Regions from separate parts of the Oryzibacillus soli genome, predicted to be linked through region 2. Evidence: predicted binding sites of a transcription regulator. Region 2 holds the regulator's gene; each other region holds the start of a gene.

Region 1 (3,799 bases), on a different contig from region 2:
GAATACCTTGGTGCCCTTGGACTTCTCGGTGCCGATGCTGGAGTACCATTCCGCGCCATTCAGGATGATCGGCGGGATGTTGGCGAAGGTCTCAACGTTATTGATAACGGTCGGCTTCCGCCACAGGCCTTCGACGGCCGGGAACGGAGGCTTCGGATTCGGCATGCCGCGCTTGCCTTCGATGGAGTTCATCAGAGCGGTTTCTTCGCCGCAGACGAATGCGCCTGCACCCAAGCGGACTTCTACGTCGAAATCAAAGCCGGTTCCGAAAATATCCTTACCCAGAAGACCGTTCTTACGGGCTTCGTGGATGGCAACGAACAGACGCTGTACGGCAATTGGATACTCGGCGCGTACATAGATGAAGCCTTGGTTCGCGCCGATGGCGTAGCCGCCGATGGCCATTGCTTCGAGAACGGAGTGCGGGTCGCCTTCCAGAATGGAGCGGTCCATGAATGCGCCCGGGTCGCCCTCGTCCGCATTACAGATCATGTACTTCTGCTCATTCACTTGCTTGGCCGCGAATTCCCACTTCATGCCGGTGGTGAAGCCGCCGCCCCCGCGGCCACGAAGACCGGATTGCTTCATGGTGTCGATGACCTGCTGAGGCGTCATGGATGTCAGGACTTGATGAAGCGCTTTATATCCGTCGCGGGCAATATATTCCTCGATCTTCTCGGGATCGATCACACCGCAATTGCGGAGTGCGATACGCATTTGCTTCTTGAAGAAGCCGACTTCATTCAGAGGCTTGATGGAGCCGTCCTTCTCGAGAGCTTCCTTGTAAACCAGGCGTTTGACCACGTTGCCCTTCAACAGATGCTCTTCCACCAGCTCCGCAACGTCCTTAATCTCGACGCGGGCGTAGAAGGCACCGTCCGGATATACGATCACGACCGGGCCCAGCTCGCAAAGGCCGAAGCAGCCGGTACGTACGATTTCAATTTCGTTCTCGATGCCGTGGTTCTTCAGCTCTTGTTCGATCGCCCGCAGGATGGGCATAGAGTCGGAAGAAGTACAACCGGTACCGCCGCAGATCATGACGCTCTTGCGGGTAACGGAGGAGCCGCCGTTTTCTTGACGCTGGCCGACACGGGCGATCGTATTGTTTCTAATGCTTTCGAGTTCTTGAATAGACTTCATACGATTCCCCTCCTTATTGGTATTCCTTCAGAATTTTCGGCACATCGACGGCCGACACTTTGCCGTATACTTTGTCGCCGATGGTCAATACCGGAGCCAATCCGCAAGCGCCAAGACAGCGGGTCGCTTCAAGCGTAAACTTGCCGTCTTCCGTAGTCTTGTTGACTTCCACCTTCAGTTCCTTCGCGAAGGTGTCGACGATCGCTTGGGCGCCCTTGATGTAGCAAGCGGTACCCATACAGATACGGATGATGTGTTCGCCCTTCGGCTCCAGCGAGAAGAAGTGATAGAACGAAGCCACGCCGTAAATCTCGGACAGCGGAACATTCAGCCCTTCGGATACGAGCAGCAGCACGTCCTCCGGCAGGAAGCCGTACAGATCCTGAACCTCGTGGAGCACCGGAATCAAAGCGCCTTTCATAGGTGCGAAGGTTTCAATAGCGTGTTTGACCTTCTCTAACCGTTCGTCGGCAACTGCATTACCGCCGCAACAGCATTTTTCTCCCATAAGTTGATCCTCCTAAGCGTTTTGCCGTAGGCAAAACAAATATTCAGTAAGCAAGCTGGCAATCTATTGCAGTGAATTTCTTCACAACCTCGCGTATTAAACACTCGCGGGGCGTCATGTGACGAATTGGAGAACGACCCGCGAGTGTGAGGACAATCACAAATTCAGTGGTGCAAAGTCTGTAAGATAGTCAAAAGATTACAGCAGCGGATTTTCGTGCTTCGCCTTCAGACGTTGCCATCTGCGCTCGACTTCTTGCTCGAATTCCACCAGCAGCTCATCTTCCTTCAGCAAGTGCTTGGACTTGCCCATGGACTTCAGCCACTCGGTTACCGGAATACGGGAACCCTTCGCTTCCGGATCGTAGGTGATGTTCGTTACACCGTTCTCGATCTCATACAGCGGGAAGAAGCAGGAATCCACGGCGGTCTTCACGATCTTCTGGCCCAGACGGTCTTCTGTCTTCCAGTTCAGCGGACAGGTGATCAGAATCTTGCCATATACGCAGCCTACGTTCTGAGCATACCATTGGGCCTTAGCGGCCTTCTGGATCAGATCCAGCGGATACGCTTCGGAGCCGGTGAATACATAAGGAATGTTACAGGAAGCCATGATCTGCGGAGTATCTTTATGATGGTACCCTTTACCCTTCTGAGCCTTGCCCACACCGGAGGTGGAGGTCATGTGGCCCAGCGGAGTGGAATAGGACAGCTGGGAACCGGTGTTCATGTAACCCTCGTTGTCATACTCGAGCATAATCATTTTATGGTTCCGAAGAGCTGCGCCGATTGCTGCACCCATACCGATGTCCATACCGCCGTCGCCGGTAACCATGACGAAGGTCAGATCGTCGGATACGTTCACTTCACCGCGGCGCTTCATTTCGAGGAAAGCTTCGACCATACCGGCTACCGTCGCACCGCCGTTCTGGAACAGGTTGTGAACGAAGGATTGCTTATGGGAGGTATACGGATAGGAAGCGGAAATAACATATGCGCATCCGGTCTGGAACAATGCGACGATATCTCCCTCGATCCCCTTGAAGAACAGTTCAAGTGCCGGCAGTACGCCACAGCCCGGACATGCGCCGTGACCCGGTGCGAACCGCTTCGGCTTCTTGGTCAGGCTGCGAAGCGGAGGTACCTTCGCCTTCACTTTGCCGGTCTCTTCGTCCACGGTAACGGTGATCAAGCCGGTCTTGTAAGACTCGCCGTGCAGAGGCTCGATAACACGCTGCTCTGCGGCATGACCGTGGATACCCGGGGTATGGCCGTAGTAGTCGAACGGCTTCTCGGCGTAGCCTTTTTGGGCTGCGTCCACTGCGAGACGGAGGAATTCTTCCGCATCTTCGCTGTAGAAGTCCTTACCGCCGACACCGAAGATACGGCTCAGGATAACGGTCTTGTTGTCTTGGTCAACCTGCAGGGCGGAACGAACTTCATGAGTCAGGTTGCCGCCATGAGCGCCGTACGAATCGGCACGCTCGCCTACAAGAAGAGCTTTTACATTCTTCAATGCCTTGCGCAGGGCTTCGGCCGGGAACGGACGGATGACGTTCGGACGGATCAGACCGGCTTTGATGCCTTGGGCGCGCAGCTTGTCAACGGAATCCTTAGCTGCTTCGCCAGCGGAGTTCACGAGGAACAGCGCTACTTCAGCGTCTTCCATACGATACAGATCCAAGGTCGGATATTCGCGGCCGGACAGGGCGGCATATTCGGCTTGGAGCTTCTCGTACACTTCACCTGCATGGTACAGGGCTTCGGATTGCTGGTAGTTGTTGTTGATCAGGTCGTCCCCGTTCATGTGGGAGCCGACGGTGATCGGATTGCGCGGATCGCTGATGTTCGGGAAGTTGGTCGGACGCTCGCCGACGAACGACTGCACCACGTTGCGATCCTTGAAGTACTGAACCTTGCGCTTCTGGTGAGAGGTGAAGAAGCCGTCGTATGCGACGATAACCGGAAGGCGCACTTCGGAATGTTCGGCCAGCTTAAGAGCCATAATGTTCATATCATATACGGCCTGCGGTGTGGATGCGGTCAAGATCACCCAACCGGTGTTCAGGGCGTAGTACAAGTCGGAGTGGTCGCCGCGGATATCAAGCGGACCGCTGACGGCACGGCATACCAGGTTCAATACCATCGG
Region 2 (3,799 bases):
CTCCGGACGGGGTGTACTCCCCCTCCTCCAATGCGGCGATGCGGCCGTTCTCGACGGCGATATATCCTTTCACCAACGGACGTGCAGCATCCGCCGTGACAAAAATGCCATTCTTCACGATCATCCGTGACATGAACGTATCGATCCTTTCCTTAGGGGTATCCAAGCTTCTGCCTGCTTCTTCCACTCTACAATGAGAACGGGTCATAAATCAAGAACTGCCGGCATCGTCTTTCACCACCGGAACAAAGTTCATGGTTCGCTCCATTGCATAATGTTGAGAGGATATGGTATTTTAAGAGTTATGGACAATTAGATTAGGCTTCGCCGGTAAGGCAAGCCTTGGAGGTTTTGGACATGGCGATAACCAACAAGAAACAAGACGAAGATTTCTACGTGCTGCTCACCCAATCCGCCGAGAACACTCTGCAAGCGGCCCATGTATTCCGACAGGCGATGATGGGAACCGAAAGCCCTATGGCTTTTCTTCAAGAGCTGCGCGACCTGGAGCATAAGGGGGATACCATCACCCACTCCATCTTCCGCGGCTTGAACAAAGTCTTCATCACGCCCATTGACCGTGAAGATATCCTTGCTCTCGCCAGTAAGATGGATGACGTCATCGACGGCATCGAGGAATGCATCGCCCGATTCGATTACCTGAATGTCGAGAAGACTGACCACTACATGAAAGAATTCTCCGCTGTGCTCGTTAACGCCTGCCAATACATTCTGGACAGCGTGAAGCTCCTGTCCAAGAAGAAGTACATGCAGATCACCGAATTCACCGTGAAGATCAACAGCATGGAGAACGAAGGCGACCGTCTGCTGCGCGAAGGCATCCGGGAGATCTTCCGCAATCCGAAGGACCCGTACCACGATTTCAAGCTGAAGGAAATGTACGAGCAGCTGGAGCTAACCACCGATGCCTGCGAGAACGTAGCGGACATTCTGGACGGCGTCGTACTGAAATACGCATAAGTTTCCACAAAGAAGGCTCCCCGATAATCATCGGAGAGCCTTTTTCTTATGGGTTCCCTCTATTCGTCGAGGTAGTACGCCAAGCTCTGCAGATCCGTGGTGAAATCCGCGTTATGCACCCGGATATCCGACGGAACCTTGATGATGGCCGGCGCGAAATTCAGGATCGCTTCCACGCCGCCGCGTACGAACTCATCCGCCACGTTCTGGGCGTCTGCCGCAGGTACGGTGATGATCCCGATCCGGATTCCGTCCCGGTGGATGCATTCCGCCAATTGGGCCATGGGCTGCACCTTCAGGTTGTTAATCTCGGTCCCCACCTTGTCCGGGCTCGAATCGAAGACGGAGACGATCTTCATGTTGTCCTTCAGATAGACGTTATAATTGCATAGGGCTCGGCCCAGGTTACCGGCTCCGACCAGAGCGACGGCAATGTTCTGGTCCAGCTTCAGAATCTGCCGAATCTTCTCGATCAGGTAATTGACATCATACCCGATGCCCTTCTTGCCGAATTCGCCGAAATAGGCCAGGTCTTTCCGGATCTGGGCCGGATTCAGCTCCAGCTTGTTTCCCAAGTCCTGGGAAGAAACGGTCTGTACGTTCTTTATATTCAATTCGTTCAGGAATCGAAGATAAACCGGCAAACGGCGTACTACCGCTTCGGAAATTTTCTCGGTCTTCACTGCTCTTCCCCTCCCATCCATTCGGTAATCCGCGGCACCAGCTGGGCCGTGGTCATGTGCTCAATCTTCGGCCCCGGCAAGGAGTACAGAAAATGCTTGCCGTATGCCGTGTCGATCACCCGGGTATCATAAACGATGACGATACCCTTATCCGTCGCGGTGCGAACCAGACGCCCGAAGCCCTGCTTGAAGCGGATCACCGCTTGGGGCACGGAATATTTCATGAACGGATTCTGGTTATTTTTCTTGTATACCTCGCACTTGGCTTCCACCAGCGGATGATTCGGCGGCTGGAACGGAAGCCGGATGATGGCGAGACACGACAGGGCATTGCCCGGAATATCCACGCCTTCCCAGAAGGAGCTGGTTCCCAGCAGAACGCTGGCGGCATGCTCCTTGAACATTCGGGTCAGCTTGCTGCGGTTCCCGCTGTCCAAGCCCTGGCCCAGAACCTGGATGCCGGAAGGAGCCAGCTCCTCCTTCAACCGTTGATGGACGGCCTTCAGCATCCGGTAAGACGTGAACAGAACCAGCATCCGGCCGCCGGTGGACACCGCCACCTCCCGCAGCGACTCCGTCAGCTTCTCTACGAAGTAGGCTTCGCCGGAATTTCCCTTGATATTCGGAAAATCCCGCGGCACCACCAACAGCGCCTGCTGCCGGTACTGAAAAGGCGACGGAAGCAGGACGGTCTTCAGCTTCCCGGAGGGATCCTCCGGCTTAAGTCCCAGCTGTTCGCAAGTATAATGAAATTTCTTGTCGACGGACAAGGTTGCGGATGTCAATATTATACTCTTTTTGGCGTCAAAAAAGAACTGCCGTAACATTCCGCTCACATCTACCGGTACGGACATCAGCTGAACGGACTTGCTCTTGAACTGTGGGCTGGCCTCCAGCCAGTAGACATCATCCTTGTTCTGCATCTGCATGAACACGTGAAGCGTATCCCGATGGCGCGCCAGATCCTTGGAGGCGCCGTTCAGGTCCGTCACCAAGTGCTGGATGCCCAGCTCCTCCTGGACATCCTTCCAATCGGACAGCAGCCGGTCCAGCAGCTTGACCGCTTCCCCCAGACCGATGTAGAGGTTGTCCTCGATGACCCGTAGGGTATCCCAGCTTCTAGGCAGCGAGTCCGGCTTCACCCGGTACACCAGCTGACCACCCTCGGTAGCCCCTGCATCCGCCGCTCCGGTCCCGATCAGATCATAGAGCACTTGAGCCAGCTCGTCCCAATGCTCCTTGGCTTCCACGAGCTGCTCCTCGATGTCGTGTATGGTGCGCAGCCATTTGGCCGCTTTTTCGGAGCCGTCCGCTTCCTGCTGAAGACGGATGGTCACGGTAGGCAGAAGTCCGGACTTGTTATCCTTGTACAACCAAGTCAAGGTGTGCACCATGGAGAAATAGTGAAGCTCCAAGCCCAGATGCTTGCTGGCGACCTCCTCCAGATGGTGAGCCTCATCAACGATCAGATGCTCATAACCGGGCAGCAGACGATTTTCCGCCTTTACGTCGGTAAACAGCAGCGAGTGATTGGTTATGACCAAGTCCGCCATATGGGACTGGTTCTTGGCCCGGTGATAGAAGCACTTGCGGAACCAAGGACAATGCCGGTTCAGGCAGGAATCCGCATCGCTAGCCACGTCCTGCCAGAAGTCGTTAGCCTTGGACGTCAGGTATAACTCTTCATCGTCCCCATAGTGGGTACCGCTCAGCCAAACCACCATCTGGGCCGCCGTAATCCGGTCCTCCCGGCCGTTCTCGAAGTCGAACTGGTTCACCTTGTTCTCGAACTTCCGGAGACACAGATAATGGTTACGTCCCTTCAATACCGCTGCCTGGAAAGGAATGGGGAACAGCTCCTGCAAGAGCGGCACATCCCGCTGACGCAGCTGCTCCTGAAGCTGGATGGTATGGGTGCTTACGATGACCTTCTTGTCTTCCTTGATCCCGTAATAGAGGGAAGGAATCAAATAAGCCATCGATTTGCCGGTACCCGTACCGGCTTCGATCATCAGGTGCCGCTCCTCCTCAAAGGATTCCTGCACCTCATGAATCATCTGCTCCTGAGCCGGCCGCGCTTCGTATCCGGGGAACCGTTCCTGCATCCGGGCCGTGAAGGCTTCATAAAATTCGTC
Region 3 (3,799 bases), on a different contig from region 2:
TTGACGGCGCACGGTGTCCTGATGGCGATCATCTTCACCACCTATTTCATCATCGGGTTCATCATCGGGGGCTCCTCCAAAACCATGGGAGGCAAGCTGCTTCCGATCACCCGTTCCTTAACCTGGGCGGGCTTCCTCCTCATGACTGTCGGCACCGCCGTCGGCACCGTGCTGATCCTCCTGAACAAAGCAACTGTCCTGTACACCTTCTATGCACCGATGGCGGCCAGCCCTTGGTTCTATGTGGCCCTGACCCTGATTGTGGTCGGCAGCTGGCTCTCCGGCTTCGGGCTCTTCTATAATCTCCGGTATTGGAAGAAGAAGCATCCGGGGCAGATGTCCCCGCTGTTCACCTTTATGGGCGTCATCACCATGCTGCTGTGGCTGGTGGCGACGCTGGGCGTGGCAGCAGAGGTGCTTGTTCAGCTGATTCCGTGGTCCTTCGGCTGGGTGGACCGCATTAACGTCCTCTTGAGCCGGACATTGTTCTGGTACTTCGGACACCCGCTGGTTTACTTCTGGCTGCTGCCGGCTTACATCTGCTGGTATGTGGTCATTCCGAAGGTCATCGGCGGCAAGTACTTCAGCGATGCGCTGGCCCGCTTGTCCTTCCTCTTGTTCCTGCTGTTCTCCATTCCGGTCGGCTTCCACCATCAGTTGATGGAGCCGGGGATCACGCCGTTCTGGAAGTACCTGCAGGTTGTCCTGACCTTCATGGTCGTCATCCCTTCCCTGATGACCGCCTTCTCCATGTTCGCCACCTTCGAGATTCGCGGCAGAGAGCTGGGTGCCAAGGGCTTGTTCGGCTGGGTGAAGAAAATGCCTTGGGGCGACGTTCGTTTCTTCGCTCCCTTCATGGGCATGCTGATCTTCATTCCGGCGGGTGCAGGCGGCATTATCAACGCCTCCAACCAGATGAACGCCGTCGTACACAACACGCTGTGGGTAACCGGACACTTCCATCTGACCGTCGCATCCACCGTTGCACTGACCTTCTTCGGCGTCACCTACTGGCTGATTCCTTCCGTATTGGGACGCCAGCTGACTCCCCGCATGCATAAGCTCGGGATCACCCAGACCATCCTGTGGATGGTCGGCATGTTCTTCATGTCAGGCTCCATGCACACCGTAGGCTTGTTCGGTTCGCCGCGCCGTACCGCGTACACCACATACCAAGACCATCCGGACGCCGTGCTGTGGATGCCGTACCACGTGGTGATGGCCATCGGCGGCACCATCCTGTTCGTCGCTGTACTCCTGATGATCTTCAATGTCATCGCCCTCTTGACCGCACCGAAGGGCGAGACCGAATTCCCCATCGCCGAAGCCATCGATGCGGCCGCACCTACACCGCGTCTGTTCGAGCGCTGGGGCGTATGGATCGGCATCCTGGTGGTCCTGATCCTGATCGCGTACACCATCCCGACGATGGATATGATCAACAATCCGGTCCCCGGCTCCCCGCCGATCGTTACGTACTAAGATAAGAAGCTTCCGCCTACTCCGGCGGGAGCTTTTTTTTCGTCATAACAGGCTCTTCATCTGCGGCAACAGCCGGATAAGACAACCGGCCAGGGGAAGATGAAACGGGATGGCCTACATCGGAAAATGGGAAGCTGAAAGATGTAGCAGGACAGCAATTTACAGTAGTACAGAAAGGAATATGGAACGGACAGTCAGACAAAGAACACGGCATCTTGACGTAATTTTCGGCTTGTTGTAGAACATGGTAACAGAGGTGTGTATTTCTATGATACAGATTGGGGCGATTGGTCTTGTCAGAGGAGAAACTATGAAAATGGAACAGCATAGTTCCCTTTGAAAAACAACTGGAAAAGTTGTTCACCATTTAGACAACGTTCGCTTTTTCACGCTTGATTTGAGGATTGGCATGGAATAAACTAGAAGAAACCGGCATTGATGGTAGACCATATGCGGCATATCCTGCGAATGTTCGTAGTTGCAATCACACTTTCGTCATATTTTATTTAACCAGGATTATGTAAACGCAATCAATTGTCTAAATAGAGTCTTTTTAATGTAAGCGTTTGTAAGCTCTTTACGAATGATACAGAATTAGCTATAATCAGAATCAATAAGGCGGTTGTGAAATAATTCACGTAAAAACGAGAAATACTTCACAGTCCGCGGGGAGAAAATAAGCTAGTTGGTGTGATCTAAGTCATAGGTGTTGGGATTTGGCAAGCATTACTATTATTTTAGAAAAGTTCCTAGGAGGCGGAAATCATGGCGGTTAAAGAAACCAAACTGAAAGAGCAAATGACGGCCCAAGAGCAAGTGGATCTTCTGGTACAGCGCGCGAAGCAAGCTTACCAAGAATATATGAAGCTTGATCAGGAGCAGATCGACAAGATTGTTCAGGAGATGGCACTGGCCGGCCTGGATCAGCACATGGTACTGGCTAAGATGGCCGTAGAAGAAACCGGCCGCGGCGTTTATGAAGACAAGATCACCAAGAATATTTTCGCTACCGAATATATTTACCACAGCATCAAGTATGAGAAAACCGTCGGCGTCATCGAGGAAAACCCTTATGAAAACTTCAAGAAGGTAGCGGAGCCGGTAGGCGTCATCGCAGGTGTAACTCCGGTAACCAACCCGACCTCCACCGCTATGTTCAAATCCTTGATCGCTGCCAAGACCCGTAACCCGATCATCTTCGCCTTCCACCCATCGGCACAGAAGTGCTCCTCGGCAGCCGTGAAGGTTCTGCTGGAAGCAGCCAAGGCTAACGGTGCTCCTGAGTTCGCCATCCAATGGATCGAGACTCCTTCCATCGAAGCGACCAACATCCTTATGAATCACCCGGGCATCTCCTTGATCCTTGCAACAGGCGGCCCCGGCATGGTTAAGGCAGCATACAGCAGCGGCAAGCCTGCACTGGGTGTCGGCGCCGGTAACGTGCCTGCATTCATCGACAAAACTGCCAACATCAAGCAAGCCGTTAACGATATCATCCTGTCCAAGTCCTTCGACAACGGCATGATCTGTGCTTCCGAGCAGGCGGTTATCATCGAAGAGGCCATCTACGAGGAAACCAAGAAAGTATTCGCCGACCAAGGCTGTTACTTCCTGAATGCTCAAGAGATCGAGCAGCTGACCAAGATGGCCATCAACCTGGAGAAATGTGCCGTCAACCCTGTAATCGTAGGCCAACCGGCTACCAAGATTGCAGAGATGGCCGGATTGACCGTACCTGCCAACACCAAGATCCTGATCGCAGAGATCAATGGCGTAGGTACGAAGTTCCCGCTGTCCGCTGAGAAGCTGTCCCCGATCCTGGCCTGCTACAAAGTGAAGAACGCAGAGCAAGGCATCGAGCGCGCGGCAGAGATCGTAGCCTTCGGCGGCATGGGCCACAGCTCGGCGATCCACTCCAACGATCAAGACACCATCACCGCCTTCGCCAACCGTCTGCAAACCGGCCGCGTCATTGTTAACTCGCCTTCGACGCACGGCGCAATCGGCGATATCTATAACACAAACCTGCCTTCCTTGACCTTGGGCTGTGGTTCCTACGGCGGCAACTCCACCGCTTCGAACGTTACTGCAGTGAACCTGATCAACGTGAAAAGGGTGGCATACCGTACCGTGAATATGCAATGGTTCAAAATTCCGCCGAAGATCTACTTCGAAAAAGGTGCTACTCAGTACCTGGCCAAAATGCCGGACATCAGCCGGATTGCAATCGTAACGGACCCGATGATGGTTAAATTCGGGTATGTGGAGAAGGTCGAATACTACCTCCGCAAGCGTCAGAACCCGGTTTACATTGAAG
Region 4 (3,799 bases), on a different contig from region 2:
ATAGTGCTCCCGGTAATTCCGGGCCAGGATGCTGACCGGACGGAACGGGATATGCGCCAGCTTGCCGAAGGGCAGGTACAGGAGCGTGATGATAACCGACCATTGGTGGATCAAGGACACCACCGGATGGCCCCAGCCGTGCAGCACCATGTTGTGGAAGGTCAGCTGCAGACCCGTCAAGCTGATGAAGAGCAGCATATAGAGAGGCATGAAATCATAGATGAAATTTTGCTCCGCCTTGGCCTGCATGTTCTTGATCCGGCGGTAGAGCGCCATGGAGCAGCCGGCGATGACCATGAAGGCGGTAATGTTCAGCGCATTGTAGAAGAGATAGGCCAGCACGCCGTCGGCGTCCATCTGCATGATCCGCAGGCCCATGAAAATCACGTTGTACCGGCCGTTGTCGTCCATCGTAAAGTACATCCAGCTGAACACCAGCGGGAAGGTGACGAAGGCCGACAGGATGCAGCCCCAGCCCAGCAGGATATGCTGCGTCCAGCGGTAGATGCCCCGGTTCCAGATGAAGCGGTAGGTCACCATATGCTCCGCGGTGGTCTTGGGCGTGCTCTTGCGGAACAGGAGCTTGATGCCCTTCTTGATGATAATCTTGGCCGGCGGACGCTCCGCCCAGCTGATGAAGCGGTAGAGAAAGCCTCCGATGAAGACGAAGGTGCCGACCATATAGCCGTACAGTCCCAGGTCCACGTGGGTGAAGAAACGGGATCCGACATAAATGAGTGCAAGCAGCACGATAACCGACATAAAGTACATCTTGGCATATCTGGAAGCGAAGGCCCGATCCATGTACATTCCCCTTTGCATCGTTCTCTTTGCCTCTATTGTCCGAAATCCGGCCCGATAAAGACAGAGGGGAAAACCCTCATTATTGCGTAAGGATTTTCCCCATTGTGAAAGCATTCACGATTTGGTCACAATTAACATTTTTTCCGAAGACAAGGGTGTCGGCTTGCTCCCCGGCTTAGTCGTGGCAGCCGCAGTGGCCCGTGTAGCGCAGGAACAGAATATTATTCTCCAGATGAATATGGCGGAACATATCCGACTCCAGCTCCTCCAGCTTGGTGAAGGTCAGCTGGTAGGTGCGGCAGGCTCCCTCCGGCAGCGTATAGCCACCGGTTACTTCGCGCATCCTCTTCAGCAGATCGCCCGCGTGCTCATGCTCCCGCTCCAGCTCCTCCAGCTTGCTCTCCGCCTGATGGTAGAGCTCGTCCGTCGGGTTCTCCTCGTGGGCCAGGATCAACGGGAACAGCTCCTGCTCCTCCTTGACCATGTGCGTCTCCAGCTCCCGCTTGAACTCTTGGAAGTACCGGTAGAGGGGCTCCAGCGAATCCGCATGGTGCGGACCATGGACCCGAAGAATTTTGGCGGTGAAGTCAGCCAACAGCGGCAGCTCCGAACGCAGATAATCGTGGTGCTTCGTAACGATCTCGGCGATGATGGCGCGGGACGGCGCAGCGCGCCAGTCCGTACCGTCGATGCGCTCTCCAGCGGCGGTCCAGGCCTCGTTCAGCTCCCCGAGAACGGTCTCCTTGTCCAAGCCCTGCTGGCGGATCACCGTGTTAAGCGCCCGGTTGCCGCCGCAGCAGAAGTCAATGGCATGCTTCTTGAATACATTGGCCGCTCCTGGGAATGCCGCCACCAGAGCTCCTACGGTTTCTTCGCCTGTATACATACGGTTCGTCATCTTCATACTCCTCCTTATAGTGCTCGCCTTCGCGAGAGTGACAGATGTCACAATGACTTCGATACACAAAAAATAACACATCCCTGATGCCCTCCTTGTGATATGCATCACGTTTGGGAGCGGGGATGTGTTATGGAGGATACCACATGCGTAACAGCTATATGTTAAAACACCCAAGGCGCATTTACGGCCATAAGCCCAACGGGCAGATTGATCCTTACCCGGAAACGGCCTGGCTCGTTATACATCTCTACGTTGCCCTGCAGCTCACCGACTCGGCCGATCAGCCAGCCCAGCTCGTTCTCCGGCCCGCCCAGATTGCCGGGAGCTTCCGCCTCCAGCGTCATGCGGGAGCTGTCCTTGCGCTCCACGCTGATCCGAAGCTGCTCTCCTCCGCGGACAAGCGTATCCCGGAGCCGGTCCAGCCATTCCGTCATCTCCTGCTGCAGCTCCGCCGGAATCCGGGTGATGCGCTGGTCCAGAATCTCCGCCCCGGAGAAGACTGCCGGCTGGCTTACGTGCCGGTGCAGGTACTTCATGAGCGGCGAAGCATCCGGCGCCGGCTTCTCCCGGCGGATCTCGGCAGGATCGTAGGAGGCCGCGTACAGCTTCCCGATGCTTCGGGCCGCCTGATCGACCGTATCCCGGTCCGACTTGCTGAAGATCCTGCCTTTGCGGTCTGCCGCCATCAAGGTGCCGAATACGGTGCCTCCGTCCCCGACGGGAGCGGCATAGCAGGAGATCAGCTTCTCGATGATCATGATCGGATACTCCAGCGGATCGGAGGCCACGTCCTCCGGAAAATCATGGACGGCAAGCGGCCGGCCCGTCAGAAGCACGTCACCGGCTATTCCCTTGCCCATCCGGATGGCGATGGCCTTATACCGTTCGCTAAGCGCGCCGAAGGCCACCCGCCAGCGGATCTCCTCCTGCTCGCGGTCATACAGGGCCAACGCCACGTAATCCGCATCCAGTTTGTCCTTCAATAGGCTGAGCGCCGTCCTGACGGTCGCCTGCGGCTCCGCATCAGGACCCTTGCCCGGTATCTGTAGGCTCATCCCCGCCATCCTCCTCTTCCATTCTGCTCCCATTGTATCGTCCGCCGGCAGCCCGCGCCACCCGGCAGAACCCTCGTATGGGGAAAGGCATTTCCCCTATAGACGGCGGGAGCGGCCCCCGGCCCTAATCCTCGAAATCCAGCAGTCCCCTCTTGATCGCAAACCGCATGAGATCCCGGCGGGTCGACAGCCCGAGCTTATCCATGATATGAGCCTTGTGGTTCTCCACCGTCTTGGAGCTGATGGCCAGCATGTCGGCCATCTCCTTGTTCGTGTATCCCTTGGCGGTCAGCCCCAATATCTCCTTCTCCCGCTCGGAGAGCAGCTCGTAGCTGTCCGCAGGCTCCTTCTCCCCCGGCGTCGTGCTCTGCAGATAGCCCTGGATCACCTTCTTGGCCGCAGCCGGATGCAGGTAAGCCTGCCCCTGGTGAACCTGCCGGATCGCCTTCAGAAGCTCCGCACCCGGGGAGGACTTCAGAATGTATCCGCTGGCTCCGGCCTTGAGCGCCCGGAACAGATATTGATCATCATCGTGCATGGTCAGGATCAGCACCTTGGCCTCCGGCAGCGTCCCCATCAGCTCCGCGGTGGTATGGAGACCATCCCGCCCTCCCGGCATGGAGAGGTCCATCAGCACCACATCCGGCTTCAGCTCCAGCGCCTTGGCCACCGCCTCCAGTCCGTCCGCCGCCTCTCCCGCCACCAGCATATCCGGCTGGGCGTCGATCAGGAGCTGCAGCCCGCTGCGGACCACCGCATGGTCGTCCACCAACAGAATCCGTATCTTCACGCTTCTTCCCCTCCTTCCGGCAGCGGCAGCACAACGGTTGCCACCGTTCCTGCCCCTGGCTCCGATTCCAAGCGGAAGACGCCGTTCAGCGCCTCCGCCCTTTCTTCCATGCTGTAGAGGCCGACGCCCCGCTTTTCCGTAAGCGACGGCAGGGCGAAGCCAACGCCGTAATCCCGGACGGTCAGCACCGCCTCACCGTTCCCCTGCTTCAGCGCAACGTCGATTCGCCCCGTCTGGGCATACTTGGCC

Evidence for each region. Region 2 encodes Rex, which represses fermentation and respiration genes when NADH is low (regulators of the CRP and FNR family bind a similar motif). Its sites were predicted from a motif close to TTGTGAAATATTTCACAA; they were not measured.
Region 1: the regulator Rex is predicted to act here: its motif matches at 1,721-1,738, upstream of nuoE (NADH-quinone oxidoreductase subunit NuoE).
Region 3: the regulator Rex is predicted to act here: its motif matches at 2,105-2,122, upstream of adhE (bifunctional acetaldehyde-CoA/alcohol dehydrogenase).
Region 4: the regulator Rex is predicted to act here: its motif matches at 1,798-1,815, upstream of ric (iron-sulfur cluster repair di-iron protein).

The regions. Positions count from the first base shown of each region.
Region 1 covers NZ_JBPPGJ010000018.1:123,477-127,275, reverse strand. The annotation lists gene nuoF (NADH-quinone oxidoreductase subunit NuoF) at 1-1,143, opposite strand, end outside; gene nuoE (NADH-quinone oxidoreductase subunit NuoE) at 1,157-1,651, opposite strand; gene ACSEXW_RS22240 (thiamine pyrophosphate-dependent enzyme) at 1,850-3,799, opposite strand, start outside.
Region 2 covers NZ_JBPPGJ010000005.1:112,320-116,118, reverse strand. The annotation lists gene ACSEXW_RS08235 (amidohydrolase) at 1-133, opposite strand, end outside; gene ACSEXW_RS08230 (DUF47 domain-containing protein) at 358-981, shown strand; gene ACSEXW_RS08225 (redox-sensing transcriptional repressor Rex) at 1,041-1,664, opposite strand; gene dinG (ATP-dependent DNA helicase DinG) at 1,661-3,799, opposite strand, start outside.
Region 3 covers NZ_JBPPGJ010000017.1:58,669-62,467, forward strand. The annotation lists gene ACSEXW_RS21215 (b(o/a)3-type cytochrome-c oxidase subunit 1) at 1-1,482, shown strand, start outside; gene adhE (bifunctional acetaldehyde-CoA/alcohol dehydrogenase) at 2,248-3,799, shown strand, end outside.
Region 4 covers NZ_JBPPGJ010000004.1:40,439-44,237, forward strand. The annotation lists gene ACSEXW_RS06210 (hypothetical protein) at 1-804, opposite strand, end outside; gene ric (iron-sulfur cluster repair di-iron protein) at 980-1,702, opposite strand; gene ACSEXW_RS06220 (GAF domain-containing protein) at 1,867-2,760, opposite strand; gene ACSEXW_RS06225 (response regulator transcription factor) at 2,885-3,550, opposite strand; gene ACSEXW_RS06230 (ATP-binding protein) at 3,547-3,799, opposite strand, start outside.